DNA from 4 places in the Streptomyces agglomeratus genome. Region 1 is predicted to be linked to each of the others. Evidence: riboswitches for the same ligand, from Rfam matches in the RefSeq annotation. Region 1 holds a riboswitch; each other region holds the start of a gene.

Region 1 (6,947 bases):
CGGCAGCCAGTCGTTCGGCTTCCAGGGCACGTACTCGGGCACGTTCGCCGAGCCGGCGCAGTTCAGCCTCAACGGAACCGCGTGCGCCGTGGCGTAGAAGTCCTTGCCCGACCGTACGCGCGTGCCCCTGGCTGCTTACGCCGCCGCGAGCCGGTCGACGGCGGCCCGTACGGGCCGTACGCCGTCCTCCGCGCCGATGCGGGCCGCCAGAGCGCGTGCGCGGTGCCGGTACGACGGCTCGGCCGTCGCGCGCTCCAGCGCGGCGGCCAGGCGCGCGGTGGTGATCCGGCGCAGGGGCACGGCCTCGGGAGCGACCCCCAGGGCGACGAGGCGGGAGGACCAGAAGGCCGCGTCGAACTGGACGGGTACGGGCACGGCGGGCACCCCCGCCCGCAGACCGGCGGCCGTCGTGCCCGCGCCGGCATGGTGGACCACGGCCGCCATGTGCGGGAAGAGCACGGCATGCGGGACCTCACCGATGGTGATCATGTCCTCGGCGTCCGCGCCGGCGTCGAGTCCGCCCCAGCCTCGCTGGATGACGCCGCGCTGCCCCGCTGCCCGCAGGGCGCGCACCACGACCCGGCTCAGGCGGCCGGCGTCGGGCACGGTGGCGCTGCCCAGGCCGACGAAGACCGGCGGGCGTCCTCGGGCCAGGAAGTCCCTCAGCCCGGGCGGCAGGACCGCCCCGGGCGGGTCCTCGGGCCACCAGTAACCAGTGATGCTCAGGCCGGGACGCCAGTCGGCGGGCCTGGGCACCACCGACGGGCTGAAGCCGTGGAGGACCGGCCAGTCCTGCCGCTCCCGGGCCCGCCGGGCGGCGCGTGCGCTCGTACGCGCGAGTCCGGTCCGCGCCCGCAGAGCGCGTGCGGTGTCGGCGAAGACGGCGTCGAGAGCGGCGTTCACCGTGCGGCCGGCCAGCCGGTTCCCGGCCGCGCCCCACGAGCGGGTGCCGGTCACCGGTGGCGGGAAGGCGCTCGTCGCCGCCAGAGGTTGCAGGTATACGCCCATGCTGGGCAGCGCCAGCCCCTCGGCGACGGCGTGGCCGAGCGGCCCCAGCGAGCTCGACACCAGCACTACGTCGCTCCGCCGTGCCGCCAGGAGCAGATCGTCGGCCATGCCGCCGACCAGGGACCGGGCCATGGCGGTCATCCGCGCCAGCTTCCCCACGGCGGTGACACTGCGCCCCAGGGCGCGGCCGCGTGCGGAGGCGAGTTCCGCGCGCGGGTCCACCGGCAGGGGGTGGAAGCCCACGCCGGCCGGTTCCGCCAGCGGCGCGAAGCACGCGTGCGTCACCAGGGTGACCTCGTGGCCCGCCTCGGCCAGGCCGTGCGCGAGCCCGGTGTAGGGCGCCACGTCACCGCGCGAACCCGCTGTCATCAACGCCACCCGCATGGCCACCAGTATGGCGCGGAAGGCCGGCCCGGCTGGGTATTCCGGGGCAGCGGGAAGAAGTCCTCCGAAGTCGCGGAAAGAAGTCCTTGTGAGCCGGTGTCCCGGATTTGAGTGCTCCGCTCCGGGGAACCCAAGTGTGGTCAAACCGACCGACCAGGAGGCCGCCTGTGAATCCCCCCATGAATCCGCCCGCGAATCCGTCTTCCGACCCGTCCCCGGACAACGGCCGACGCGAGACGGAGAACCCCGTCACGAAGCATCCGCGGCCGAAGCTCCCGGACCAGGAACAGGCGCACCCCGGCTGGACGGGCCCGATGGACCCGCCGCCCGACCACGGCGAGGACTCCTACCGGGGAAGCGGGCTTCTGGAGGGGCTCTCCGCCGTGGTGACGGGCGGGGACTCGGGGATCGGCCGGGCGGTGTGTCTGGCCTTCGCGCGCGAGGGGGCCGACGTGCTCCTCACGCACCTGCCGGAGGAGGAGAAGGAGGCCGCGGAGACCTCACGGCTCGTCGAGGAGGCCGGGCGCAGGGCTGTCGCGGTGAGCTGTGACATCCGGGAGGAGGAGCAGTGCCGGGCACTCGTCGAGCGGGCTGTCTCGGAATTCGGCCGCATCAACATTCTGGTGAACAACGCGGCGTATCAGATGTCGCAGCCCGACGGCATCGGATCCATTACGACGGAGCAATTCGACCGGGTCATGAAGACCAATCTCTACGGCATGTTCTGGCTGTCGAAGATGGCACTCCCGCACATTCCCGAGGGAGGCTCCATCATCAACTCGTCCTCCGTTCAGGCGTACAAGCCCAGCCCGCATCTCCTCGATTACGCCATGACGAAGTCGGCCATTGTCGCCTTTACCCAGGGGCTGGCCCAGATGGTCGCCTCCCGCGGGGTCCGGGTCAACGCGGTCGCTCCCGGCCCGGTATGGACGCCGCTGATTCCGGCGACCATGCCCGACACCACCGAGTTCGGAAAGCAGGCGCCGCTGGGGCGGCCCGCACAGCCTGCCGAAATGGCTCCGGCCTATGTGTTCCTGGCTTCACCGCAGGCGAGTTACATCACGGCTGAGATCGTCAACGCCACGGGCGGTACGCCACTGCCGTAAAGGGCGCCCCGGCGCCGCTCACTTCGATTCGCCGGAGCCGGGTTCCGCCATCTTCCGGTGCGCGGCCGCCTTGACGCTGTCGGGGAGGATCCTGTTCGCGAGCCCTTGCGCCTTGGTCTTGACGGAACCCGCGACGATTTTCTTCCGGCCGGTCATCAGCGCCTCGAACCCCTGCCGCGCCACCTCCTCGGGGTCGTCCTTCTTCTGCCGCCCGACCCGTGTGTCGTCCATGCCGGCGCGGCGGAAGAAGGGCGTCTCCGTAGCGCCCGGCATCACCGCCGTGACCGTCACTCCGGTGCCCTTGAGTTCGTTCCGCAATGCCTGCGCGAACGACTGGACGAACGACTTGGAGGCGTTGTAGACGGCCTGGAAGGAGCCCGGGACCGCCGCGGCGATGGACGACGTGAACAGGAGCCGGCCCTCGCCGCGCGCGACCATGCCGGGCAGCAGGCCCTTCGCCAGCCGCACGGTGGACGTGACGTTCAGGTCGATGACGCGCACCTCGTCCGCGACATCGGTGTCAAGGAAGGCGCCGCCCCGGCCGACGCCGGCGTTGAGCGCGGCGGCGGCCAGGGGGCGTCCGGTCGCCGTAATGGCGCCGAGCAGCATTTCGGTTCCTTCCTCAGTGGCCAGGTCGGTTTTCACGGTCAGTACGTAGGCTCCATGAGCCCGCATTTCGTCCGCCGCGACGGCGAGTCCGGAATTTTCGGCGGTCAGTACAAGGTCAAAGCCGTGTTCCGCGAATTGCTTGGCCAGCTCGAATCCGATTCCGCTGGAGGCACCGGCGACGAGGGCCAGAGGCTTGGGCTCGTTCATGAGTCGGCAGGTACCCCCATGGGGCGATTCGTACCAATATTCACCTTTTCGCCGCACGCCTCGGACGGCCGAACCGACGCCCCGGCGCCCGGCGGACCACCAGCCGCCCTCCCCCGGCGATGCATCCCAATCCCCCTCGCCGCTCTGACGATTAGCGACCAATGAGCCCAAGTCGGCCTGAATAAAACGCACTTGCCGCACCCGGAGGACGGACGCCCGAACGGGGCGCACCGCCAAGATGGGCACTTCCGACCACGAACGACCCATGTGGGCGGTTTGCCGGAAAGGCCGTCGCGGACCTTAACCCGTGATACGGGTCACTTCCGCGACAGAAAGTAAAAGTTCTTTCGGGCGTCAGATCCCGCCCTCCGAAAGAAAGTTGCCTTCGCCGCCCACGGACAGTGACAGAAGTTCCCCCTTCCTGATGCGCCGCGCGATTGATCCGGAGATTCCCGGGCTTGTTCTTCCCGGCCTGTCTCGCTTACGGTCACCGTCAATCCGGGTGGACCGCCGAATCCTGCCGCCGTCCGGAATCCACAACCACTCACACTCACGTACGGCAGGAGCGGGGGAACCAGGTAAGCCGCCGGTCCGGAACGTTTCCGGACCGGCTTGGGGTGAAGTCGCACCGAACGTGCGACCGGGCATCTCCAGCCCGAACCCGACAGCTCACCTCGCAGGCGACGGAGAGGAATTCGTCATGCCCTCAAAGGGTAAGCACCGTCGCACCAAGGCCAGATCGCTGACCCGTGGCCTCATCGCCGCGGGTACCGGTGGCGCCGCACTCGTTCTGCCCCTGATCGGTGCGAACACCGCAGGCGCGGCGCAGCCCGCCGCCGCGGAGAAGACCGTGGCCGCCGCCCCGGCCGCCGCCAAGAAGGCCGCTCCCAAGACCTACACCGTGGTCTCGGGCGACTCGCTTTCCAAGATCGCGGACGCGCACTCGCTGAGCGGCTGGAAGAAGCTGTACCAGGACAACCGCCAGGTCATCGGTGACGAGCCGTCGCTGATTCACCCCGGTCTGAAGCTGACGATCGGCGCCAAGGCGAAGGCCGCCACGCCGGCGAAGGCGCCCGCGAAGGCCGCCCCGGCGGCCGAGCGGGCCGACCGTTCTGAGGCCCGCGCCGCCGTCGCGAAGACGACGACGTACACGAACGACCTCGACGGCTGGATCAAGGAGTCGCTGGCCGTCATGGCCAAGCACGGCATCCCGGGCACGTACGAGGGCATCCACCGCAACGTCATGCGGGAGTCCTCGGGCAACCCGCGGGCCATCAACAACTGGGACTCCAACGCCGTGGCCGGTACGCCGTCCAAGGGCCTGCTCCAGGTCATCGCGCCCACGTTCGCGGCCTACCACGTGCCCGGTACGTCGATGGACAGCTACGACCCCGTCGCCAACATCACCGCCGCGTGCAACTACGCCGCGGACCGGTACGGCTCGATCGACAACGTGAACGGCCCGTACTAGAGGGACCGCTTGCGGCAGTCATGGCCCGCCCGCTCCGGCGCGGCAGCCTCCGGGGTGCCGTCGGAGCGGGCGGGCCTGTCGCATGCCGGCCCCGGGGGGGAGCTCCGACTCCCCGGCCGACATCGCGCACGGCACCCACAGACAGGCACGCAATGCTAGAAATAGGGCATGAGCGGACGTCTCGGACGATCCAAGGCGGACGGGGCACCGCGCTCGTCCCGGCGGGGAGTGCGGGCCCGGCTGGAGGTGCGCAGCGCCGCAGGTCAGGTGCTCTTCCTCCAGATCGTGGTCGCGGTGCTGCTAATCACCGCCGCCGTGGTCGCGCTCGCGTTCCAGACGCGCAGCGACAGCGAGCGGGACGCCCGTAACCGGTCGCTCGCCACCGCGGAGGCCTTCGCTGACGCCCCCGGCACCGCCGAGGCCCTGCGGTCCCCCGATCCGACCGCCGCGCTGCAATCCCACACGGATTCAGCCCAGCGGGCGGCGGGCGTGGACTTCATGGCCGTGATGGCACCGGACGGCACCCGGTACGCCGACACCGATCCCTCGCTGATCGGCGAGCGCGCCGAGGACGTCGAGCGCGCCTCGGCCGGAGCGTCCTTCACGGAGATCTTCAAGGGCGCCCCGAACGACGCGGCCCGCGCCGTCGTCCCCGTGACCACCGCCGACGGCTCCGTCGTCGGTCTGGTCGCGGCCGGAGTCACGGTCGAGAACGTCGGGGACGCGGTGGACCGCCATCTGCCGATGCTGCTCGCCTCCGCCACCGGCGCGCTCATCCTGGCCGTCGGCAGCTCCGTACTCGTGAGCAGGAGGCTGCGGCGGCAGACACACGGGCTCGGGCCCACCGAGATGACCCGTATGTACGAGCACCACGACGCCGTTCTGCACGCCGTCCGCGAAGGGGTGCTCATTGTCGCGGACGACGGCCGCCTCACCCTGCTCAACGACGAGGCACGCCGGCTGCTGGAGCTGCCTCCGGGCGCCGAGGGGCGGCACGTCACCGACCTGGGCCTCGACGCCCCCATCGCCGAGCTGCTGGCCTCGGGCCGCACCGTGACCGACGAGGTTCACCTGGCCGGGGACCGGCTGCTGGCCGTCAACACCCGGCCCACCGCCCCCTACGGCGGCCCCCCCGGCACCGCCGCGACCCTGCGCGACACCACCGAGCTGCGGGCGCTGTCCGGCGCGGCCGAAGTGGCCCGGGAGCGCCTGAAGCTGCTGTACGAGGCCGGGGTGCGGATCGGCACCACGCTGGACGTGAGCCGGACCGCCGAGGAGCTGTCGGAGGTGGCGGTCCCCGCCTTCGCGGACTTCGCCACGGTGGAGCTGCTGGACCCCGTACTGCGCGGCGAGGAGGCGACAGGCGCGCACACCGAGATGCGCCGGGCCGCCGTCAGCGGCGGCCACGAGGACCGCCCCTTCCAGCCGGTGGGCGATCTGATCAGGTTCGTCGTCCCCACCACACCGATGGCGGCGGCCCTGGCCGGCGGCCACGCGGTACTGGAGGCCGATCTGACGGTCGCCCACGGCTGGCGGTCCCAGGACCGGGTGGGGGCCGACCGGGCGCTCGCGTACGGCATCCGCTCGCTGGTCTCGGTGCCGTTGCAGGCGCGCGGCGTCGTCCTCGGGATGGCCAACTTCTGGCGTTCGGAGACCAGCGAGCCGTTCGGGCAGGAGGACCTGGCCTTCGCCGAGGAACTCGCCGCGCGCGCCGCGGTCGCCATCGACAACGCGCGGCGTTTCACGCGTGAGCACACCATGGCCGTGACGCTCCAGCGCAGTCTGCTGCCCCGGGTGCTGCCCGAGCAGGAGGCCCTGGATGTCGCGTACCGCTATCTGCCGGCGCAGGCCGGGGTGGGCGGCGACTGGTTCGACGTCATCCCGCTGCCGGGCGCCCGGGTCGCGCTGGTCGTCGGCGATGTCGTGGGGCACGGCCTGCACGCGGCGGCCACGATGGGCCGGCTGCGCACCGCGGTGCACAATTTCTCCGCTCTCGATCTGGCGCCCGACGAGCTCCTGGGGCACCTGGACGAGCAGGTCTCCCGTATCGACGAGGAGGAGGGGGACGACGGCGGGGACGGCATCACGGGTGCCACGTGCCTGTACGCCATCTACGATCCGGTCTCCGGGGTCTGCACCATGGCCACGGCGGGGCACTTCGC
Region 2 (6,947 bases), 2.3 Mb from region 1:
ATACTGTCGGAGGATGTCCGAGCAGCCGTCCCCCGCCCCCGCGCCCGAGCTCTTCACCTGGGAGTTCGCCACCGATCCCTATCCGGCGTACGCCTGGCTGCGGGAGCACTCGCCCGTGCACCGGACGTCGCTGCCCAGTGGGGTCGAGGCGTGGCTGGTGACGCGGTACGCCGACGCGCGGCAGGCGCTCGCCGACCAGCGGCTGTCCAAGGACCCGGCTCACCACGCCGGCTCCGCGCACGCCAAGGGGAAGACGGGGATCCCCGGCGAGCGCAAGGCGGAGCTCATGACACATCTGCTGAACATCGACCCGCCGGACCACACGCGCCTGCGGCGGCTGGTGTCGAAGGCGTTCACCCCGCGCACGGTGGCCGAGTTCGCGCCGCGGGTGCAGGAGCTGACCGACCAGCTCATCGACGCCTTCGCGGAGAAGGGCGAGGCGGATCTGATCCATGACTTCGCCTTCCCGCTCCCCATCTACGCGATCTGCGACCTGCTCGGCGTACCGCGCGAGGACCAGGACGACTTCCGCGACTGGGCCGGCATGATGATCCGGCACGGCGGCGGGCCGCGCGGGGGAGTGGCGCGGTCGGTCAAGAAGATGCGCAACTACCTCGCCGAGCTCATCCACCGCAAAAGGGAAGAGCCGGGCGACGACCTCATCTCGGGACTCATCCGCGCCAGCGACCACGGCGAGCACCTCACCGAGAACGAGGCGGCGGCGATGGCCTTCATCCTGCTGTTCGCCGGATTCGAGACGACGGTCAATCTCATCGGCAACGGCGTGTACGCGCTGCTGCGGCATCCGGAGCAGCGCGAGCGCCTCCAGCGCGCTCTGGCCGAAGGCGATACGGAGCTGCTCGCCACCGGCGTCGAGGAACTGCTGCGCTACGACGGGCCGGTGGAGCTCGCGACCTGGCGGTACGCCACCGAGCCGCTGACCCTCGGCGGCCGGGACATCGCCGCCGGCGATCCGGTGCTCGTCGTACTGGCCGCCGCCGACCGGGACCCCGAGCGCTTCAGCGAGCCCGACACGCTCGACCTCTCGCGCCGCGACAACCAGCACCTCGGCTACGGGCACGGCATCCACTACTGCCTCGGCGCCCCGCTGGCCCGGCTCGAAGGGCAGGCGGCGATCGCGACGCTGCTGCGGCGTCTTCCCGACCTGCGACTCGCGGCGGACCCTGACGATCTGCGGTGGCGGGGCGGCCTGATCATGCGCGGACTGCGCACCCTACCCGTCACATTCGGTACGGAGCGAAAGTGACGCTGTGTCATTTCGAGACCTTCACGTGATCTGCGCTGCATCGACTTGTGACAAACGTTCGAGTACCGCTACGTTCACCGTCAACCTCAGCCGTCACTCGAAAGGCAACCGCATGCGCTCCGGGAACGGTAGACACCGCCGCCCCCGTCAGGCTCCGGCTCTCGTCGTCGCGGCAGGAGTCGCCGGATCGGCCATCGCCATCCCGCTGCTCGGCGCGAGCGGCGCGTCCGCTGCCGAAGCCACGACCTGGGACCGGGTCGCCGATTGTGAGAGCGGCGGCATGTGGAGCGCCGACCTCGGCAACGGCTACTACGGCGGACTCCAGTTCTCCCCGGAGACCTGGCAGAAGTTCGGCGGTACGGCCTACGCGCCGCGCGCCGACCTCGCCAGCCGCTCCCAGCAGATCCAGGTCGCCGAGAAGGTGCTCGCGGAGCAGGGCCCCCAGGCGTGGCCCAGTTGCGCGCTCATCTCCGGCCTGACGGAGGGTGACGACGCCGCGTCCGCAGACGGCGCGAGCGCCGGTACGGACGCCGAGCCCAAGGCCGACACGTCGGACGCCGCTCCCGAGGGTTCTCAGAGCCCGGAGCCGGCGGCGCCGAAGGCCGACGCGTCCGCCGGCGCGGGCAAGAAGGGGTCGGGGTCCGCGAAGACCGCCGAGCCCGCCACGCCTCCCGCGTCCGAGGCGTCCAAGGGGTCCGGCGCTCCCGGTACCTCCGAGGAGCCGGGCGGGGCCTCCAAGTCCCCCGCGCCGCCCGCCACCCAGGAGGGCGCGCCCAAGGGCAAGCACCGCGGCGAAGAGGCGCCAGAAAGCTTCGACGCCGTACCCGGCGTATCGGGCATCGAGCGCGAATCGGGCCGCCACGCCTCGCGAGGTGACGGATCGACACGTGATCCTGCCGACACCAAGGCCGCCGTCGGCGCCAAGGACGGCAGCTACACCGTCCGCGACGGCGACAGTCTCTCGGCCATCGCCGACGCGCACGACCTGAGCGGCGGCTGGACGGCGCTCTACGCCGCGAACGAGAAGACGGTCGGCTCCGACCCCGACCTCATCCTCCCTGGCCAGAGCCTCGATCTGGGGTGATTTCGGGGGTAGTTGGGGGCGGTTAAGGCCACTTTGTCCGCATAGAAGCAAGTGAGACAAGGGTCTCTTTGCCTCAACTCGCCCCCCTGACCCCGGCAATCCGGCCGCGCCGCTCCTGACCTGCGCCGATGAGGGGCGGGAAGGGGCGCACAGGGGCGATATATCCCTGATGAGCCTTTTTGAACATCAAGGGCTCATGTGATTACGGTCGGACCGCTCGCCACCGCGGGCCCCGTCGACCGTCACGCCGAATCCTGCCGGCGGCCGGGGGGAACTGACGCGTAAAGCGCCGTAGGCAGGAGCGGGGGACCCAGGTAGGCGCCGGGGGCCGGACGTCGGAAGACGTACGGAAACCGGCTTGGGGTTAAGGCGCGCGACGCGAGTCGCGCGGCCGGGCACTCATTGGCCCGAACCCGACAGCTCACCTCGTAGGCGTCGGTGAGGAGATGTCGCATGCTGTTTTCCAGCAACGCCAAGCACCGTCGCCCGTCCAAGGCCGCTCGTTTCGCAGCGCTCGCCGGCGTCGCCGGTGCCGCTGTCGCCGTCCCGCTGATGGGCGCGACGTCGGCCTCCGCCGCCTCCGTCGAGACCTGGGACGCTGTCGCCCAGTGCGAGTCGGGCGGCAACTGGTCCATCAACACGGGCAACGGCTACTACGGCGGTCTGCAGTTCTCCGCTTCCAGCTGGGCCGCCGCCGGCGGCACGCAGTACGCCCCGACCGCCGACAAGGCGTCGAAGGCGCAGCAGATCGCCACCGCCGAGAAGCTTCTCGACATGCAGGGCCCGGGTGCCTGGGCGTGCGCAGGCGCCGGTGGCCTGACCAACGACGGTGTCGACCCGGGCGTCGACACCTCCGGTTCCTCGCAGAGCCAGAAGCAGGAGCAGCCGCAGCAGCAGGCCGCCCCGCGCGCCGCGGAGCAGCCCGCCTCGCGCAGTGAGGTCCGCTCCGCGCCCAAGGCCGAGGCCGCGAAGCCCGCCGCGCCGAAGTCCTTCGAGAAGGGCGACGGCGAGTACAAGGTGAAGTCCGGCGACACCCTCGGCAAGATCGCCGAGGCGAAGAAGGTCAAGGGCGGCTGGGAGAAGCTGTTCGAGCTGAACAAGGACATCGTCGACGACGCCGATGTCATCTACGTGGGCCAGCAGCTCCACCTGAGCTGACCCGCCATCACCCCCTGAGCACCCCGGCCCGGCGCGTTCCCCCCGTACGCGCCGGGCCGGGGTTTCGCCATTACTGCCCAGTAGGTCGCGTCGCCCCGCCAAGGCGTCCAAGAGTTACGTCCCCAATGCGGGTATTCGGGCCTCTTCTCGTCCCAGGGGGCGGGCGAAGGGCCGCCGACGCCCCCGGGCCGGTTAGGCTCTTGCCGCAAGGCGAAAGTGACCCTGCACCCCTAGCGTCACATCCCAGAAGGAGATGCTCGTGCCGTCCATCGACGTCGTCGTAGCCCGGGAAATCCTGGACTCCCGAGGCAACCCCACGGTCGAGGTCGAGGTCGGCCTCGACGACGGCAGCACCGGTCGTGCTGCTGTTCCGTCCGGTGCCTCCACCGGAGCGTTCGAGGCCATTGAGCTTCGCGACGGTGACCCGAACCGTTACCAGGGCAAGGGTGTCGAGAAGGCCGTCCTCGCCGTCATCGAGCAGATCGGCCCGGAGCTCGTCGGCTACGACGCCACCGAGCAGCGCCTGATCGACCAGGCCATGTTCGACCTGGACGCCACCGAGAACAAGGCGTCCCTCGGCGCCAACGCCATCCTCGGCGTCTCCCTCGCCGTCGCGCACGCCGCCTCCGAGGCGTCCGACCTGCCGCTGTTCCGCTACCTCGGCGGCCCGAACGCGCACCTGCTGCCCGTTCCGATGATGAACATCCTCAACGGTGGGTCGCACGCGGACTCCAACGTCGACATCCAGGAGTTCATGATCGCGCCGATCGGCGCCGAGTCGTTCTCCGAGGCCCTGCGCTGGGGCACGGAGGTCTACCACACCCTCAAGTCCGTCCTGAAGTCCAAGGGCCTGTCCACCGGCCTCGGCGACGAGGGCGGCTTCGCCCCGAACCTGGACTCCAACCGCGCCGCGCTCGACCTCATCCTCGAGGCCATCAAGCAGGCCGGTTACGTCCCCGGTGAGCAGATCGCGCTCGCGCTCGACGTCGCCGCGTCCGAGTTCTACAAGGACGGCTCGTACGAGTTCGAGGGCAAGTCCCGCTCGGCCGCCGAGATGACGGAGTACTACGAGGAGCTCGTCGCGGCGTACCCGCTCGTCTCCATCGAGGACCCGCTCTTCGAGGACGACTGGGCCGGCTGGAAGGTCCTCACCGACAAGCTGGGCACCAAGGTCCAGATCGTCGGCGACGACCTCTTCGTCACCAACCCGGAGCGCCTGGCCCGCGGCATCGAGGAAGGCGCCGCCAACTCGCTGCTCGTGAAGGTCAACCAGATCGGTTCGCTGACCGAGACCCTGGACGCCGTCGAGCTGGCGCAGCGCAACGGCTTCAAGTGCATGATGTCGCACCGCTCCGGTGAGACCGAGGACGTCACCATCGCCGACCTCGCCGTCGCCACCAACTGCGGCCAGATCAAGACCGGCGCCCCGGCCCGCTCCGAGCGCGTCGCCAAGTACAACCAGCTGCTGCGCATCGAGGAGATCCTCGACGACGCGGCCGTGTACGCGGGCCGCAGCGCCTTCCCCCGCTTCAAGGGATAGACGCAGCAAGGAACCGTCGCGGCAAGGGTTGAAGACCCCAGCCTCCGTACGTCCCCGCACCCGGTCCCGTACCGTGTGCGGGGACGTACGCGCGTATAAGGGGAGGCGGAGACATGGCCGGGAAGGACCGGGACCGGTTCTCCACTGCGACCAGGCTTCGGCTGCTCGGCGAGCAGACCGCCGCCCGTGTCTACCGCTCGCAGACCCGCCGTCAGGCGCACCGCTCCCGGCTCACCGGCCGGGCCGCGCTGCTCGTCCTCGTCGTGTGCTCCCTGGTCGTGGCGCTCGCCTACCCGATGCGGCAGTACGTGTCGCAGCGCGGCGAGATCGCCGACCAGCAGCGGAAGATGCGCGAGGCGGGCCGGCGCGTCGAGGAGCTGCGCGACGAGAAGGCCCGGCTCAAGGACGACGCGTACATCGAGCGCCTGGCCCGTGAGCACCTCCACCTCGTACGGCCGGGCGAGACGGGCTACACCGTCTACGACCCGGGCGCCCGCGACAGGCGCCGCGAAGACCAGGGGGCCGCCGACCGCCCCTGGTACACGAACCTCTGGGACGGCGTCGACAAGGCCGACCGCACGGGCAACCAGTAAGCACCCTCACCACTCACCACTCGCCACCGAACACGAAGGCACGAACGCACGCATGGACGCCGCACCCCCGACCACCCCGCGCACCGAGCCCACCGAGGCGGACATCGACGCCTTCAAGCAGCAGCTGGGCCGCCCGCCGCGCGGGCTGCGCGCCATCGCGCACCGCTGCCCCTGCGGTCAGCCGGACGTGGTCGAGACGGCCCCGCGGCTGGAGGACGGCACGCCGTTCCCGACGCTGTACTACCTCACCTGCCCGCGCGCGTCCGGCGCGATCGGCACGCTGGAGGGCTCGGGCCTGATGAAGGAGATGCAGGACCGCCTCTCCGAGGACCCGGAGCTGGCCGCCGCCTACCGCGCCGCCCACGAGGACTACATCCGGCGCCGCGACGCGATCGAGGTGCTCCAGGGCTTCCCGAGCGCGGGCGGCATGCCGGACCGGGTGAAGTGCCTGCACGTCCTGGTCGGCCACGCGCTGGCGGCCGGCCCCGGCGTGAACCCGTTCGGCGACGAGGCGCTGGCGCTGCTGCCGGAGTGGTGGGCGAAGGGCCCGTGCGTGACACCGTGCGTGCCGAACACGACGGACGGGGCAGCCCAGGAGGACGCCAAGTGACCCGCACCCGCGTCGCCGCCATCGACTGCGGTACGAACTCCATCCGCCTGCTCGTCGCCGACGCGGACCCCGCGACCGGTGAGCTCGCCGAGATGGACCGACGCATGCAGATCGTCCGCCTCGGCCAGGACGTCGACCGCACCGGCCGCCTGGCCCCCGAGGCGCTGGAGCGCACGTTCGCGGCCTGCCGCGAGTACGCCGGGGCCATCAAGGCGCACGGCGCCGAGCGGATCAGGTTCGTCGCCACGTCCGCCTCCCGCGACGCCGCCAACCGTGACGAGTTCGTACGGGGCGTCCTCGACATCCTGGGCGTGGAGCCCGAGGTCATCACCGGTGACCAGGAGGCCGAGTTCTCCTTCACCGGCGCCACCAAGGAGCTGACCGGCCGCGACGACCTGGCCGGGCCCTACCTCGTCGTGGACATCGGTGGCGGCTCCACCGAGTTCGTCGTCGGTGACGACCACGTTCGGGCCGCCCGCTCCGTCGACATCGGCTGCGTACGGATGACCGAGCGCCACCTCGTGCGCGACGGCGTCGTCAGCGACCCGCCCGACCCCGGCCGGATCGCCGCCATACGGGACGACATCCGCGCCGCGCTCGACCTCGCCGAGGAGACGGTGCCGCTGCGCGAGGCGCACACCCTCGTGGGGCTGGCGGGATCGGTGACGACCGTGGGCGCGATCGCGCTCGGCCTC
Region 3 (6,947 bases), 2.8 Mb from region 1:
TCGTGACGACAACCGTGGTGGCGGCTTCCGCCGCGACGACAACCGTGGTGGCGGCGAGCGCGGCGGTTTCCAGCGTCGTGACGACCGTCCGGCCGGTGGCGACCGTGGTGGCCGTCCGTTCGAGCGTCGTGACGACAACCGTGGCGGTGGCTTCCGCCGCGACAACGACCGTCGTGACGACAACCGCGGTGGCGGCGACCGTGGCGGCTTCCAGCGCCGTGACGACCGTCCGGCCACCGGTGGCGGCTTCCGCTCCGGCGGCGCCGACCGTCCGTTCAACCGCGACCGTCGTGACGACCGTCCGGCCGGCGGCGGCTTCCGCACCGGTGGCCACGACCGCCCGCAGGGCCGTCGCGACGACCACCGCGGCGGCGGCAGCACCGGCACCGGCACCGCGACCGGCTCGTTCGGCCGCCGTGACGACAAGCCGCGCTGGAAGCGCAGCTGACAACTGATCAGCTCGGCGGCCTGATCCGCTGACCTGAGAAGCGGGCCCGTTCTCCACGAACGGGCCCGCTTTCATTTCAGGACTGCACGGGGCCTGTTCCGGGCTCCCGGCCGGTTCCGACGAGCCCGGCTACCGATACCCGATCGGATGCCGGGCTCGCTGCGGCTATGCTCGGGGGTGATCCGTTGAGGGCCGTTAGCTCAATTGGCAGAGCAGCGGACTTTTAATCCGTTGGTTGTGGGTTCGAGTCCCACACGGCCTACCGACGCGGGGCGTCCGGGACATCCCGGCCGAACCGCACGTCAACGCCCCGTCCGGGCTTCTCCGGTCGGGGCGTTTTCGTGTTCGCGGGCGGCGGTGCCGAAGTGCGCGGGCCGCGGTGCCGACGTGCGCGGGCGGCGGTGTGTGGCAAGACTGGGGCCATGACTGAAAAGGCGCTTCTTGAGGGCGGTCCGGACGATCTGCCCGAGCGGATCGTTCGGATCACGCCGCCCGGGCAGGAACTGAAGATCCCGCACCGCGGCGGTTACGAACACTTCAAGGTCACGACGAAGCATCAGGACACCGACCAGGGCCGTGTGACGGTGTACGAGTGGTGGGAACGGACCGAGATCGCCGAGTGACCACGACAAGTGGTCGAGGGCCCCTCCCCAATGGCGTACAGTTGGGTTCAACGACGCGGGGTGGAGCAGCTCGGTAGCTCGCTGGGCTCATAACCCAGAGGTCGCAGGTTCAAATCCTGTCCCCGCTACTGAAGAAGAAAACGAAGGCCCGGATCTCGGAAGAGATCCGGGCCTTCGTCGTGTGCGGGGCCGGGGAAGCGCCGCCCTCCGCCCGCCCCCCGCGCGGACCGCCCGTCGTCCGTGCGGTCCGTCCACCCCGTTCCGCCCGTCCCCCGCCCCCGTCCCCCATTCGGCCGGTCTCCGATGGCCGTGCGGCACGGCTGCGGCCAGCCTGGGCTGGGCGCGGTACCGTCCGCGGCCGGGTGCGTGGCGGCGGGCAGGAGACCACTGGTGGGGAAGCGATGCGGAGCGGACGGCGGGCGCGGCGCGGGCACGGCCTCGCGGTTCGTCCGGGCGCTGCCCGCCCTGCTGATCTTCGGCGGGTGCGTCTTCGACGTCACCACGCCGCCGAACTTCACCGCCTCGCCGCTCTTCGCCGCCGCACCGCTGATCGCCGCGCCGCTCTTCTCGCCCCTGAACACGCTGGTGACCGGTGGTGTCGCAACCGCCGCCGTCGTGGGGCTGCATCTCTACAACGGCACCTCGACGCACGTGGAGTCCGTGACCGAGCTGATCACGATGGTCACGGTGGCGCTCCTCGCGCTCGTCATCAACCGCGTCGTACGCCGCAGCGGCCGTCGGCTCGCCTCCGCCCGCACCATCGCCGAGGCGGCCCAGCGCGCCGTTCTCCCCGTACCCGCCGACCGGATCGCCAGACTGCACGTCGCCGCGCGGTACGAGGCCGCTCAGGCGGACGCCTTCATCGGCGGCGACCTCTTCGCCGTACAGGACACGCCGTCCGGGGTGCGGCTGGTGGTCGGCGACGTACGGGGGAAGGGGCTCGGCGCGGTGGAGGCGGTGGCCGTCGTCGTCGGGGCGTTCCGGGAGGCGGCCGAGCAGGAGCGCACGCTGGAAGCGGTCGCGCAGCGGCTGGAGCGGGCACTCACGCGGGAGGGCGCGCGGCGGGACGGCCTGGACGCCTTCGAGGGCTTCACGACGGCCGTACTGGCCGAGATCCCGCGCGGCGAGGGCGTCGTGCGGCTGGTCAACCGGGGCCATCCGGAACCGCTGCTGCTGTACGTCGACGGCGACCTGGCCCGGATCGTGCCGGCCGACGCCGCGCTGCCGCTGGGGATGGGCGAGCTGGGCGCCTGGCCGGACCGGGCGCAGGAGTACGCGTTCCCGCCGGGCGCCACGCTACGCTGCTGCTCTACACGGACGGCCTGTCCGAGGCCAGGAACGCCTCCGGTGTCTTCTACGATCCGGCCGTGCGGCTGCGCGGCCGGATCTTCCCCTGCCCGGACGAGCTGCTGGAGGCGCTGGTGGCCGACGTACGGCTGCACACGTCGGGGGCCGCCACGGACGACATGGCCCTGCTGGCGGTCGGGCGGCCCGCACACGGGCAGCAGGACCGCCGCAGGACCGTAAGCCTGGTCAGGCGGGCAGGTCTTGTGGCCGGCCGGACCAGTGCGGGCTCCGGCCGTGCGGAGCCGTGAAGGCGACCGCGCGCTCGTCGAGGGCGAGGGTGAGGGCGAGCAGGTGTTGGCCGTCGGGGACGGAAGCGTCGAGTCAGGTCAGTACGGCGGTGAGTTCGGCGCAGGCGGGGCTCCATGGGGCCGAAGTCAGCCGTCCGACCTGCCTCATGACCGTGGGTGATCGCGAGATGCCCCTGCGCATAACAATTGACGAACCGTCATGAGACGGATGTTTCCTGAGGGGCGGTCAACTCGTACGGCTGTGCCCGTTTGTGTCCTGATTGGTTCAGGCCAAGGCCCTTAACGATCAGTTGGAACAGCTTGGAAACCGGAGCCGGTGTCTATTAACGTTCGATAACGCAGCGCGGTCATCCCAGTCGTCGCAAGAGACGGCACCGTGCGCACGCGCCGAATTCCGCAAGGGAACCGGGGAACCACGTTCCTTGGGGTGAATCGGGCCGCTTCGTCCGCGAAGAGGCCCGTAGGAGACCTTCCTGCTCCGAACCCGTCAGCTAACCCGGTAGGCGAGAAGGAAGGAAAGGAGCACGCCTCCGTGGCGTCAAACAGGACCGCGCCCCATGCCACCCTGCCCCCTCAAGGGGTGCCCCACGACAGCGAGACGTACGTCGGCGGGGAAGGTGCCTGGGAAGAATGGAATCCGACTGAGGAATCCGTCCGGCCCGTACGCGGTCGTCACCGAGTCGCCAAGCAGCGCGGCGGTCTCGGTCGCAGCTCCACCGTTCTCGGCGTCGGCGTCATCGCCGCGGTCGGCGCGGGAGGCATAGCCACCGCCCAGGACAAGCCGGCCATCTCGATCTCCCTTCCGGACGCGATAGCGGACTCGCTTCCCGACGCCAAGTCACTACCCGGTGTCGGCACTTTGATGTCCGACGACGCCGAATCCGCCTCGGATTCGGGCTCCGGTACGGGTGAGGCGGTCGTCGCCGCCGCCCCGCTCACCACCGCCGGCGTCACCACCGCCGACGCGCGGCAGGGCACCACCGACGCGGGCGAGGCCCTGCGCGCCCGCATCCTCCAGCAGGCCGAGCAGCAGCAGGCCGCCGCCGACGCCGAGGTGCAGCTGGCCGCCGAGAAGGAGGCCGCCGAGAAGGCCGCCGCCGAGGCGAAGCAGCAGCAGACCGCGGCGGAGGCCAAGGCGGCCGAGGAGAAGCGCGAGGCCGAGGAGAAGAAGCGCCAGGCGGAGGAAGAGGCCGAGCGCAAGGCGGAGGAGGAGCGCCTCGCCAAGCTGGCCGCCAGCTACTCGATGCCCCTCTCGTCGTACACGCTCACCTCCACGTACGGGCAGGCCGGCGCCATGTGGTCCTCCGGCCAGCACACCGGCCTCGACTTCGCCGCTCCGACGGGCACGCCGCTCAAGGCCGTGCACGGCGGCACGATCAAGTCCGCGGGCTGGTCGGGTTCGTACGGCTACCGCATCGTCCTGGAGCTCTCGGACGGTACGGAGATCTGGTACTGCCACCTCTCCTCGATGACCGTCACGTCCGGCGAGGTCGGTACGGGCGACGTCATCGGCCGCGTGGGCGCCACCGGCAACGTCACCGGGGCGCACCTGCACATGGAAGTGCACACGCCGGACGGCGCGGGCGTCGACCCGGCCGCGTGGCTGCGCGGCAAGGGCCTCTCGGTCTGAGGGCAGTCCGGTCCGGTCCCCGGTCCAGGTCTCCGCGCTCCGACATCTGATTCACGACACGGCAGTCCCGGCCACGGTGCCGGGGCTGCCGTTTCGCGTGCCACCGCTCATGGCTCTCCTGCTACTGCTGCCGGTACGGGTTGTACGCGGCGTACTCCTGGTGAGGGGGCGGGCCGTACCCGTATCCGTACCCGTACGGCTGCCAGGAGGGCTGCGGAGGCGGGTGGTGCCACTGTGGCGGCCATGGCGGTGGAGTGCGCACCCGGCCCGCCGCCCGCGCCGCGTACTCCAGCGCCGGACCGGCCACCTCCCTGCGCTGCCACAGGTGGTGCAGGAGCTCCTGCTCGCGGGCCGGGAAGTCAGGGCCGAGTGCGCCGCGACCGGCGCGGTGGCGCAGGAAGGCCAGGGACGTGGCGAAGGTCTCGTACTCGGCGACGGCCCGGGCGGCGGCCCGGCCCGCGGCCCTGCTGCCGGGGCGGCCTCCGGCGGCTCCTCCGTACGTACGGGCCGCCGCGCCGCGCGCCAGCGCACGGGCCCGCATCGAGGAGAGGGCGAGCGGCTCCGTGGCCAGCAGCCAGCCGGCGGCGGCGTAGGCGGGCAGCTCGGTGGCTATCGTGCGCAGCTCACGCTGGCGCGTCCAGACCGCCAGCCAGGTCACCAGCGCGAAGGCCGGGACCATGAAGACCGCGTATACCAGGTAGAAGCCGTACCCCCCGAAAACCGCCGAGCCGTTCCACAGGGCGTGCATGGCCATCGCGAGCGCCAGGCCGAGCAGCGGCAGCGCGATGCGCCGCCACCGCCTCCGGCGGGGCGGCGCGACCGCGGCGAGGCCGAAGCCCATGCCCGTCAGCACGGTGAACAGGGGGTGCGCGAACGGGGACATCACGATGCGTACGAAGAAGGTCGCCGCGGTCACCGAGGCGAGGCCGGAGGCGCCCGCGTCCTGGTCCTCGCCGAAGGCGTTGCCGAGGTAGAGGATGTTCTCGGTGAAGGCGAAGCCGGTCGCGGTGAACCCGGCGACCACCACCCCGTCGACGAGTCCGGTGAAGTCCCGTCTCCGGAAGAGGAAGATCAGCAGTATCGCCGCCGCCTTCGCGCTCTCCTCGACGACCGGGGCTATCACCGTCGCGCCGAGGGATTCGGCCGCCGCCGGATCGGCGGTGGCCGTGGCTATCCAGCGGGTGGCGAAACTGTTCGCGATGATCGCGACGAGGGCGGCGGCGAACGCGCCCCAGGCGAAGGCGAAGACGAGGTTCCGCCAGGGTTCGGGCTCCACCCGGTCCAGCCAGCGGAACGCGGCGACGAGGAGCGGCACCGGAAGCACGGCGAGCCCCAGCCCGACCAGGAAGCCGTGCGTGCCGGTCTGGTCGCGGACGATCGCCAGGATCACCAGGGCGCAGAGCGCCAGCACGGTGACCACCGCGCCCGCGCGCGCCGCCCTAGTGCGCCACCAGGTCCGGCGCGGCTTGTAGCGCCAGCGCGCAGGCGGCGGTACGGCGGTGAACTGCGGCTGGTGCTCACAGTCCGGGACCGCCGGGTGCTGCCGGGTGTGCGGAGGCGTCTGGTACACCCGTCGACCCTAACGAGGGCCACTGACACTGGCGATGGGGCCTGTGCGCGCGGCCGGCGGCGGACAGACCCGCGCGGCTCCGGCGAACAGGCCGTCGAGCTGCTTACGGGCCTGACCGCCCACCGGGGCCGGTGACCGCCTACCGGCTTACGGACCCGACCGCCTACCGGCTCGTGGGCCTGACCGCCTACCGGCGGCGGAAGAGCAGGTCCTGCACGACGTGCCCCTTGTCCAGGCCCTGACCCTCGAATCGCGTGAGCGGCCGGAAGGCGGGCCGGGACACGTAGCCACCGTCCGGGACGGTGTTCTCGAAGTCGGGGTGCGCGGTGAGCACTTCCAGCATCTGCTCGGCGTACGGCTCCCAGTCGGTCGCGCAGTGCACGATCGCCCCGGGGGCGAGGCGGGGCGCGACGAGGTCGAGGAACTCGGGCTGGATCAGCCGCCGCTTGTGGTGGCGCTTCTTCGGCCACGGGTCGGGGAAGTAGACGCGCAGGCCGGCGAGCGAGGCGGGCGGCAGCATCTCGCGGAGCAGGATGATCGCGTCGCCGTTCGCGACGCGGACGTTCGTGAGGCCGGCGCGCTCGGCGAGACCGAGCAGGTTGCCCTGACCGGGGGTGTGGACGTCGACCGCGAGGATGCCGGTGCCGGGGTCCTCGGCGGCCATCCGGGCGGTGGCCTCGCCCATCCCGAAGCCGATCTCCAGTACGACGGGAAGGCCACGGCCACCGAAGAGTTCGTCGAGGTCGAGGACGCGGCGGCCGTCGATGTCCAGACCCCACTGCGGCCACAGCCGCTCCAGCGCCTCGGCCTGCCCGGTGGTCACCCGGCTGCGACGAGGCTGGAAGCTGCGGATCCGCCGCTCGTGGTGCGACCCGGCGGGGTCGGGCGCGGGGCCGCCGGGGAAGCGGGGCTCGCCCTTGGCTCGGTGGAACGGGGAGACGTGGGGGGCGGCGTCGGGGCGGACGCTGGAGGACTCAGACACAATGCCCCGATTCTACGGCGCGCCGGGACGCGGTGGCCGGGCCGCGGCCTCGGGGAGCGTGATCGGCCGGAAGCGGCCGGCCCCGGGCTCTGGTGACCG
Region 4 (6,947 bases), 3.7 Mb from region 1:
CTCGCGCCAGGTCCGCTCGTCGAAGTCGGAGATCCGGCGGCCGAGGGCCTTCGCCTCGGCGGGGTGTTCGGCACGGAGGATCGCGGCGGCGGACTTCGGGTCGTCGAAGAGCCATGCCTTGTGGGCCATCATGTAGTGCTCGGCGGAGCGGTACGTGTGCCCGTCCTCGGTGAATTCCACGGGCCACCACTGGCTGAGGCAGCCGGGCCCGGCGGCGGCGCCGCGGGTGGGCCGGTGGCCCCAGAAGTAGAGGTAGCGCGGGCGGTGCCGGTCACCGGCGGTCTGTTCCGCGGTGATGGCCTCCCCGACGGACCTGGGGAGGGGGATACGACGATCGCTGGGCATGGGCGCACCGTCCCACACCGGGGTCGGCCGCCTCAAGGCAATTGATCTCGGACGCGGCCAGGACATCGTCGGCGAGACCGAACGACTGGATCTGCGCGACGTGGTGCTGGTCGGGCACAGTTACTCGGGCATCCCGGTGGGCCGGGCCACCGAGCGGATCGGTGACTGGGCGGTGAGGCGGCACTCGCCCCACCGCCCGCGCTCAGTGCCGCCGGCCCCGCAGCCGCCCCAGCAGCTGCTTGGCCTGGCTGCGCTTGCGGGGGTCGGACGCCGCCCGGCGTGCCTGTGCGATCGTCCGGCGCCCCTGGGGGCTGCTCGCGTACTGCTTGATCCGGTTGATGATGCCCGGCATGGTGGCCCTCCGTTCACGGTTGTGGCGTGTGGCGCGCATGCGGCACGACGTGACATGACGCGCGTGCTCACCCGCGTGCTCTGCATACGTCGCCTACCCCGTCTCCAGGGTCCGAGACCTCCATGCCGCACCCGCATCCGGACGCACGGCCACCGGCGGAGCCCTAGGCCGGCCTCGTCGCTCCCGTGAACGGCATCTCGTCGATCGGCGCCACACGGACCGGGGCGCCGGGACGCGGCGCGTGGATCATCCGGCCGTCGCCGATGTAGAGGCCCACGTGGCTGATGCCGGAGTAGAAGAAGACCAGGTCTCCGGGGGCCAGCTCCGAGCGTGAGACGCGCCGGCCGGCGTTGATCTGCGTGTACGTCGTACGGGGCAGCGAGACGCCCGCCGCCCTCCAGGCCGCCTGCGTCAGGCCCGAGCAGTCGAAGGCGGACGGCCCCGTGGCGCCCCAGACGTACGGTTTGCCGATCGCTCCGTACGCGAAGGAGACCGCCTGCCCGGCGCGCGAGTTGGGCGCCGTCTGCGCCGGACCGGTGCGTCCGCCAGTCCGGTCGCTCCCGGAGATTCCGTCGGTCCGGTCGGTACGGTCGGTCCGGTCGGCACGGGAAGCGGCGGCGGGCGATGCGCCGTGGCCGTCCTGCCGTGCGTACTGCGCCCGCTGCTCGGCCGTGAGCCGGGACAGCAGGTTCTCGGCGGCGCCGATCTTGTCCTGGATCTTCGATCTGTGTCTCCGTAAGTCCTTCTGCTGCGCGGTGAGTTCGGCCAGCCGGTCGTCCGCCTCCGCCTTCAGCTGTGCGATCTCGCCCAGCTGCTGCCGGACCCCGGTGACGGCCGCGGCCTGCCGGTCGCCCGCACGGTCGGCGATCGCCGCACGTTCCAGGTACTCGTCCGGGTCGGACGTCAGCGCGAGCTGCACGGCCGGGTCGACGGCGCCGGTGCGGTACTGCGCGGTGGCGAGGGAACCGAGCGCGTCGCGCGTGGTGTTGAGGCGCTCGGTCCTGCGGGCGGCCTCGTCGCGCAGCTCGTCCAGTGCTTCGCCGGACCTGTCCGCCTTCTCCTTCACACCGTTGTACTTCTCGGTGGCGACCTCGGCGTCGTGGTAGAGCTGATCGACCTTCGCCTTCACCTGAGCGGGGGTGAGGGCGGGTTCCGCGTGCCCGACGCCGTCGAACGCCGTGGTGCTCGCCGCCCCGGCCAGCGCGAACGTGAGGGCGGTGCGTGCGGTGCTGCCGGTGAGCGTGCGCTGCTTGGGCTTTCGGTGCGTGGCCACGAGGGCGTCCACGTCCTTCCGTCCTGTACGTCGCTGTACGTCGAGCCGCTCGCACCCGACGGCGGCCCGCACAGGGGAGCGGGACCGCCGCCGGATTCTCGGCGGTGGTGGCCGACTGCCGCTCCGGGGAGGAACGGCGGTGGGGAGTCGGTCACCTGGGGAAGGACGCTAAACCTGGGGGTCACGGGGGAGCGGAGGGTTGACCGACAGTGCTCGAAATCGGCCTGCGTATGAGCGTGGTTGAAAAGCGGAATCGCGCCGGAAGCAAGCATTCCGCTCTGCCGTGACCAAAACTGCGATGCCACCCGAACCTGGCGTCGGGGCCTGCTATGGCCAGAGCTAGGCTCCGGTTCATGGACGTACTCATCAATGTCTTCGTCGGCCTGCACATCATCGGCATCGCCTCGCTGCTCGGCGGCTTCCTGACGCAGATGAAGGCGATGGGCTCCGGCACCGCCCGCTTCGTCCCGGCGATGCTGCACGGCGCGCTGACCATGCTCGTCACGGGCGTGGTGCTGGTGGGACTCAATCAGGCCGACGACCAGGCGGTGAACAACCTCAAGATCGGCATCAAGCTCGCCGTCCTGCTCGTGATCCTCGGGCTGGTGTACGTCAAGCGCGACGACGAGAAGGTCGAGAAGGCGGTCTTCGGGGCGGTCGGGGGACTGACCGTCGCCAACATCTTCATCGCGGTTCTCTGGACCTGAGGGCTGCGCACCGCCGCGTACCACCGGTCGCGGCGTGATTCCGGTGTTCGGATCACGCCGCGACCGGTGCCGGTGCTTCCCCGGATTCCCTACGCGGGGCGGACGCTGCCGTAGATCGGCATGTAGTAGATCGACTCCTCGCGGACGTACGCGCCGGGCTTCGGAGCGTGAATCATCTTGCCGCCGCCGATGTAGATGCCGACGTGGCTGATGTCGTCGTAGAAGAAGACGAGGTCACCCGGCTTGAGGTTGTCGGTCGCGACGCGGGTGCCGACGTTCACCTGGTCCCAGGTGGTACGCGGAAGATCGACACCGGCCGCCTTCCAGGCGCCCTGGGTCAGCCCGGAGCAGTCGAACGAGCTGGGGCCCGCCGCGCCCCAGACGTACGGCTTGCCGATCTGGGCGCGGGCGAAGGCGAGGACCTTCTCGGCCTTGGCGGCGTAGGCATCGGTGCCCGTTCCGGTGCCGGTGCCAGTTCCGGTGCCCGTGCCCGTGCCGGTTCCGGGAGTCGTGCCGGTGTCCGCGCCGCTGCCCGTACCCGTACCCGCCTCCGTTCCGCTCTCGTCCGCCTGTGCCTGCTCCCGCCGGCGCTCCGCCTCCGCCTCCGCCCTGGCCTCGGCCTCGGCTTCCGCCTTCGCCTTCGCCTCGGCCTTGCGCCGCGCCTCCGCCTCGCGCTTCTTCTCCAGCTCCGCGAGCCGCGCCTTCTCTCGCGCGCTCAGCCGCGACAGCAGATCGCGGGCCTCCGCGAGCTTGCGCTGCACGTCCTGCTTCGAGGACTTGAGCGTGGCCTGCGACTCCGTGAGGCTCTCCAGGCTCCGCGTCGCCTCGGCGCGCTTCTTCGCCGCCTCCGTCTGCTGCTTCTCGAAGTCGGTGACGTCCATCCGCTGGCGTTCCGTCATCCGGTCCATCAGCCGGTTCTGGTCGAAGTACGCCTGCGGGCTGTCCGCGAGGAGCAGCGCGGCGGTCGGGGTGACCGCCCCCGAGCGGTACTGCGCCGCCGCGTAGTTGCCGAGCTTGCGCCGCGCCTCGTTCAGCTTCCCGGTGCGATCGGCCACGGCGTCGAGCAGGCCGTCGACGGATTTGCGCTGCTGGTCCGTGGCCTCTTTGGCCAGGTTGTACTGCTGTGTGGCCGTGCCGGCCTGCCGGTAGAGGGCGTCGACCTTCTTCTGCACCTCTTCGACGGTCGGCTGGGGAGCCGTCGGCGCGGCGGGTGCCGCCCCCGCTGACTGGGCGAGCAGACCGACCGAGGCGATTGCGGCCGTGGTGATACCCAGTGCGGGTGCGGTCGTGCGTACTCGGGTCACCCGGGTACGCGGCTTGCGATGCGACGCCAAGGCCGGCATCTCCTTCCGTGGACCGCCTACCGGGTTAGCTGTCGGGTTCGGGCGGAACGGAAGGTGCCCTACGGTCCGCGGGACTGCGGACTGATTCACCCCAGGTCGTGCGCGTGGGTCCCCGGCTCCGAACTGCCTCTGGGCAGGCCGGATTAGGCGTGGACGGCACGCTCCGGCGCTGTTCGCCGGTGGGGGTACGAGCTGTCCGATCCGGCACGCTAGCCAAGGTTTATGACTGCTGGGAAGCCCGATGTTCGATATGCCCGATACATTTCCGTTACATGGCCGAGTTGGTCCCGTTGCGTGCTCCGTGCGCGCCACCCAGTGACGACCGCCGGGGGCGCGTGCGCAAGGTCACACCCGGCGGCCGCGGGCGAACGGGCGTGGCGGCGCCGGGCTTCCTCCGGTCCGGCCCCCGGTCGCGGGCTGCCGCTGGTGGGAATCCGGGGCGGGCTGTCGGTGGTCCCGCCTAAGCTTGGTAGACGATGAGCAGCCTCTTTGACGACAGCTTCCTGGCCGATCTCCAGCACACGGAGTACGCAAAGGACACAGCCCCGCCGCCCCCCGAGGAGCACGCCCCGGAGGAGGTCCCGCACGACCTCTTCGGGGGTGCCTTCGACGCGCCCCCGGCGCCCAGGGACGCGCACTACAGGGACGGCGCGCCGCGCCCCGTCGTGGACGCCGCCGCGCTGCTCGACGGGCTGAACGAAGAGCAGCGCGCCGCCGTCGTGCACGCCGGATCGCCGCTGCTCATCGTGGCCGGCGCCGGCTCCGGCAAGACCCGCGTCCTGACCCACCGGATCGCGTACCTGCTGGCCAAGCGGGGTGTGCACCCCGGCCAGATCCTCGCGATCACCTTCACCAACAAGGCCGCCGGCGAGATGAAGGAGCGCGTGGAGCAGCTCGTCGGCCCGCGCGCGGGCCACATGTGGGTCTCCACCTTCCACAGCGCCTGCGTGCGCATCCTGCGCCGGGAGTCGAAGAAGCTCGGCTTCACGTCCTCGTTCTCGATCTACGACGCCGCCGACTCGAAGCGCCTGATGGCACTCGTCTGCCGCGATCTGGACCTCGACCCGAAGCGCTTCCCGCCGAAGGCGTTCAGCGCCAAGGTCTCGAACCTGAAGAACGAGCTGATAGACGAGGAGACCTTCGCGGGTCAGGCCGCCGACGGCTTCGAGAAGACGCTGGCGCAGGCGTACGCGATGTACCAGGCACGGCTGCGTGAGGCCAACGCCCTGGACTTCGACGACATCATCATGACCACGGTGCACCTGCTCCAGGCGTTCCCGGACGTCGCCGAGCACTACCGGATGCGCTTCCGGCACGTCATGGTCGACGAGTACCAGGACACCAACCACGCTCAGTACACGCTCGTACGCGAACTGGTGGGCCCCTCGGGCGAGGGCCGGTCGCCCGGCGAGCTGTGCGTGGTGGGCGACGCCGACCAGTCGATCTACGCCTTCCGCGGCGCGACGATCCGCAACATCCTCCAGTTCGAGGAGGACTACCCGGACGCGAAGACGATCCTGCTGGAGCAGAACTACCGCTCCACGCAGACCATCCTCACCGCCGCCAACGCCGTCATCGAGCGCAACGAGAACCGCCGCCCGAAGAACCTGTGGACCGAGGCCGGCGCCGGCTCCCTGATCACCGGGTACGTCGCGGACACCGAGCACGACGAGGCGCAGTTCGTCGCCGAGGAGATCGACCGGCTGACCGACGCGGGCGACGCGAAGGCCGGCGACGTCGCCGTCTTCTACCGTACGAACGCCCAGTCCCGTGTCTTCGAAGAGATCTTCATCCGCGTCGGGCTGCCCTACAAGGTCGTCGGCGGCGTCCGGTTCTACGAGCGCAAGGAGGTCCGGGACGTCCTCGCCTACCTGCGCGTCCTGGCCAACCCCGAGGACACCGTTCCGCTGCGCCGCATCCTGAACGTACCGAAGCGGGGCATCGGCGACCGGGCCGAGGCGATGATCGACGCGCTGTCGCTGCGCGAGAAGATCAGCTTCCCGCAGGCGCTGCGGCGCGTGGACGAGGCGTACGGCATGGCGGCCCGCTCGGCGAACGCCGTGAAGCGCTTCAACACGCTGATGGAGGAGCTCCGTACGATCGTCGAGTCCGGCGCCGGGCCCGCCACGGTCCTCGAAGCCGTCTTCGAACGGACCGGTTACCTCGCCGAGTTGCAGGCGTCGACCGACCCGCAGGACGAGACGCGCATCGAGAACCTCCAGGAGCTCGCCGCCGTGGCGTTGGAGTTCGAGCAGGAGCGCGAGAGCGACGAGCCCGGCACGCTGGCCGAGTTCCTGGAGAAGGTCGCGCTCGTCGCGGACTCCGACCAGATCCCCGACGAGGACGAGGAAGGGTCGGGCGTCATCACGCTGATGACCCTGCACACCGCGAAGGGGCTGGAGTTCCCCGTGGTCTTCCTGACGGGCATGGAAGACGGCGTCTTCCCGCACATGCGTGCGCTCGGCCAGACGAAGGAGCTGGAGGAGGAGCGGCGGCTCGCGTACGTCGGCATCACGCGCGCCCGCGAGCGGCTCTATCTGACGCGCGCTTCCATGCGCAGTGCGTGGGGGCAGCCTTCGTACAACCCGCCGTCGCGGTTCCTGGAGGAGATCCCGGACACCTACCTGACGTGGAAGCGCAAGGGCGCGCAGGTACCGGCAGGTCCGGTTTCGGGCGTCGCCTCGGCGCTGTCGTCCTCGCTGGCCTCGCGGTCGCGGGGCGGAGGCGGCGGCGCTTCCGGCTTCGCCACGCGGCGGACGTCGGACAAGCCGGTGGTCGCGCTGTCGGTCGGAGACCGGGTCACGCACGACCAGTTCGGGCTCGGCACGGTGATGACGGTGACGGGGACGGGGTCGGACGCGCAGGCGACGATCGACTTCGGCGACGAGCGGCCGAAGAAGCTGCTGCTGAGGTACGCGCCCGTCGAG

Evidence for each region. Region 1 has a riboswitch for cyclic di-AMP ahead of AS594_RS30840 (LysM peptidoglycan-binding domain-containing protein). Riboswitches for the same ligand answer to the same signal wherever they lie in the genome.
Region 2: it holds a riboswitch for cyclic di-AMP, as region 1 does, so the genes downstream of both, AS594_RS20640 (LysM peptidoglycan-binding domain-containing protein) here and AS594_RS30840 (LysM peptidoglycan-binding domain-containing protein) in region 1, are expected to answer to the same signal.
Region 3: it holds a riboswitch for cyclic di-AMP, as region 1 does, so the genes downstream of both, AS594_RS18590 (M23 family metallopeptidase) here and AS594_RS30840 (LysM peptidoglycan-binding domain-containing protein) in region 1, are expected to answer to the same signal.
Region 4: it holds a riboswitch for cyclic di-AMP, as region 1 does, so the genes downstream of both, AS594_RS14115 (C40 family peptidase) here and AS594_RS30840 (LysM peptidoglycan-binding domain-containing protein) in region 1, are expected to answer to the same signal.

Annotation. Positions count from the first base shown of each region.
Region 1 covers NZ_MEHJ01000001.1:7,046,121-7,053,067, reverse strand. The annotation lists gene AS594_RS30860 (glycoside hydrolase family 12 protein) at 1-97, shown strand, start outside; gene AS594_RS30855 (glycosyltransferase) at 136-1,392, opposite strand; gene AS594_RS30850 (SDR family oxidoreductase) at 1,572-2,498, shown strand; gene AS594_RS30845 (SDR family NAD(P)-dependent oxidoreductase) at 2,517-3,314, opposite strand; cyclic di-AMP (ydaO/yuaA leader) riboswitch at 3,846-4,012, shown strand; gene AS594_RS30840 (LysM peptidoglycan-binding domain-containing protein) at 4,015-4,785, shown strand; gene AS594_RS30835 (SpoIIE family protein phosphatase) at 4,954-6,947, shown strand, end outside.
Region 2 covers NZ_MEHJ01000001.1:4,733,771-4,740,717, forward strand. The annotation lists gene AS594_RS20630 (cytochrome P450 family protein) at 14-1,267, shown strand; gene AS594_RS20635 (LysM peptidoglycan-binding domain-containing protein) at 1,380-2,351, shown strand; cyclic di-AMP (ydaO/yuaA leader) riboswitch at 2,629-2,801, shown strand; gene AS594_RS20640 (LysM peptidoglycan-binding domain-containing protein) at 2,805-3,509, shown strand; gene eno (phosphopyruvate hydratase) at 3,763-5,049, shown strand; gene AS594_RS20650 (FtsB family cell division protein) at 5,163-5,642, shown strand; gene AS594_RS20655 (DUF501 domain-containing protein) at 5,695-6,252, shown strand; gene AS594_RS20660 (Ppx/GppA phosphatase family protein) at 6,249-6,947, shown strand, end outside.
Region 3 covers NZ_MEHJ01000001.1:4,265,340-4,272,286, forward strand. The annotation lists gene AS594_RS18565 (DEAD/DEAH box helicase) at 1-448, shown strand, start outside; tRNA gene AS594_RS18570 (tRNA-Lys) at 638-710, shown strand; gene AS594_RS18575 (DUF5988 family protein) at 871-1,071, shown strand; tRNA gene AS594_RS18580 (tRNA-Met) at 1,126-1,199, shown strand; partial or broken gene AS594_RS18585 (PP2C family protein-serine/threonine phosphatase) at 1,375-2,666, shown strand; cyclic di-AMP (ydaO/yuaA leader) riboswitch at 3,042-3,187, shown strand; gene AS594_RS18590 (M23 family metallopeptidase) at 3,199-4,296, shown strand; gene AS594_RS18595 (PrsW family intramembrane metalloprotease) at 4,418-5,866, opposite strand; gene trmB (tRNA (guanosine(46)-N7)-methyltransferase TrmB) at 6,054-6,848, opposite strand.
Region 4 covers NZ_MEHJ01000001.1:3,319,301-3,326,247, reverse strand. The annotation lists gene AS594_RS14130 (NADAR family protein) at 1-345, opposite strand, end outside; partial or broken gene AS594_RS47925 (alpha/beta hydrolase) at 404-523, shown strand; gene AS594_RS44670 (hypothetical protein) at 548-697, opposite strand; gene AS594_RS14125 (C40 family peptidase) at 861-1,970, opposite strand; gene AS594_RS14120 (hypothetical protein) at 2,324-2,677, shown strand; gene AS594_RS14115 (C40 family peptidase) at 2,767-4,020, opposite strand; cyclic di-AMP (ydaO/yuaA leader) riboswitch at 4,019-4,180, opposite strand; gene pcrA (DNA helicase PcrA) at 4,497-6,947, shown strand, end outside.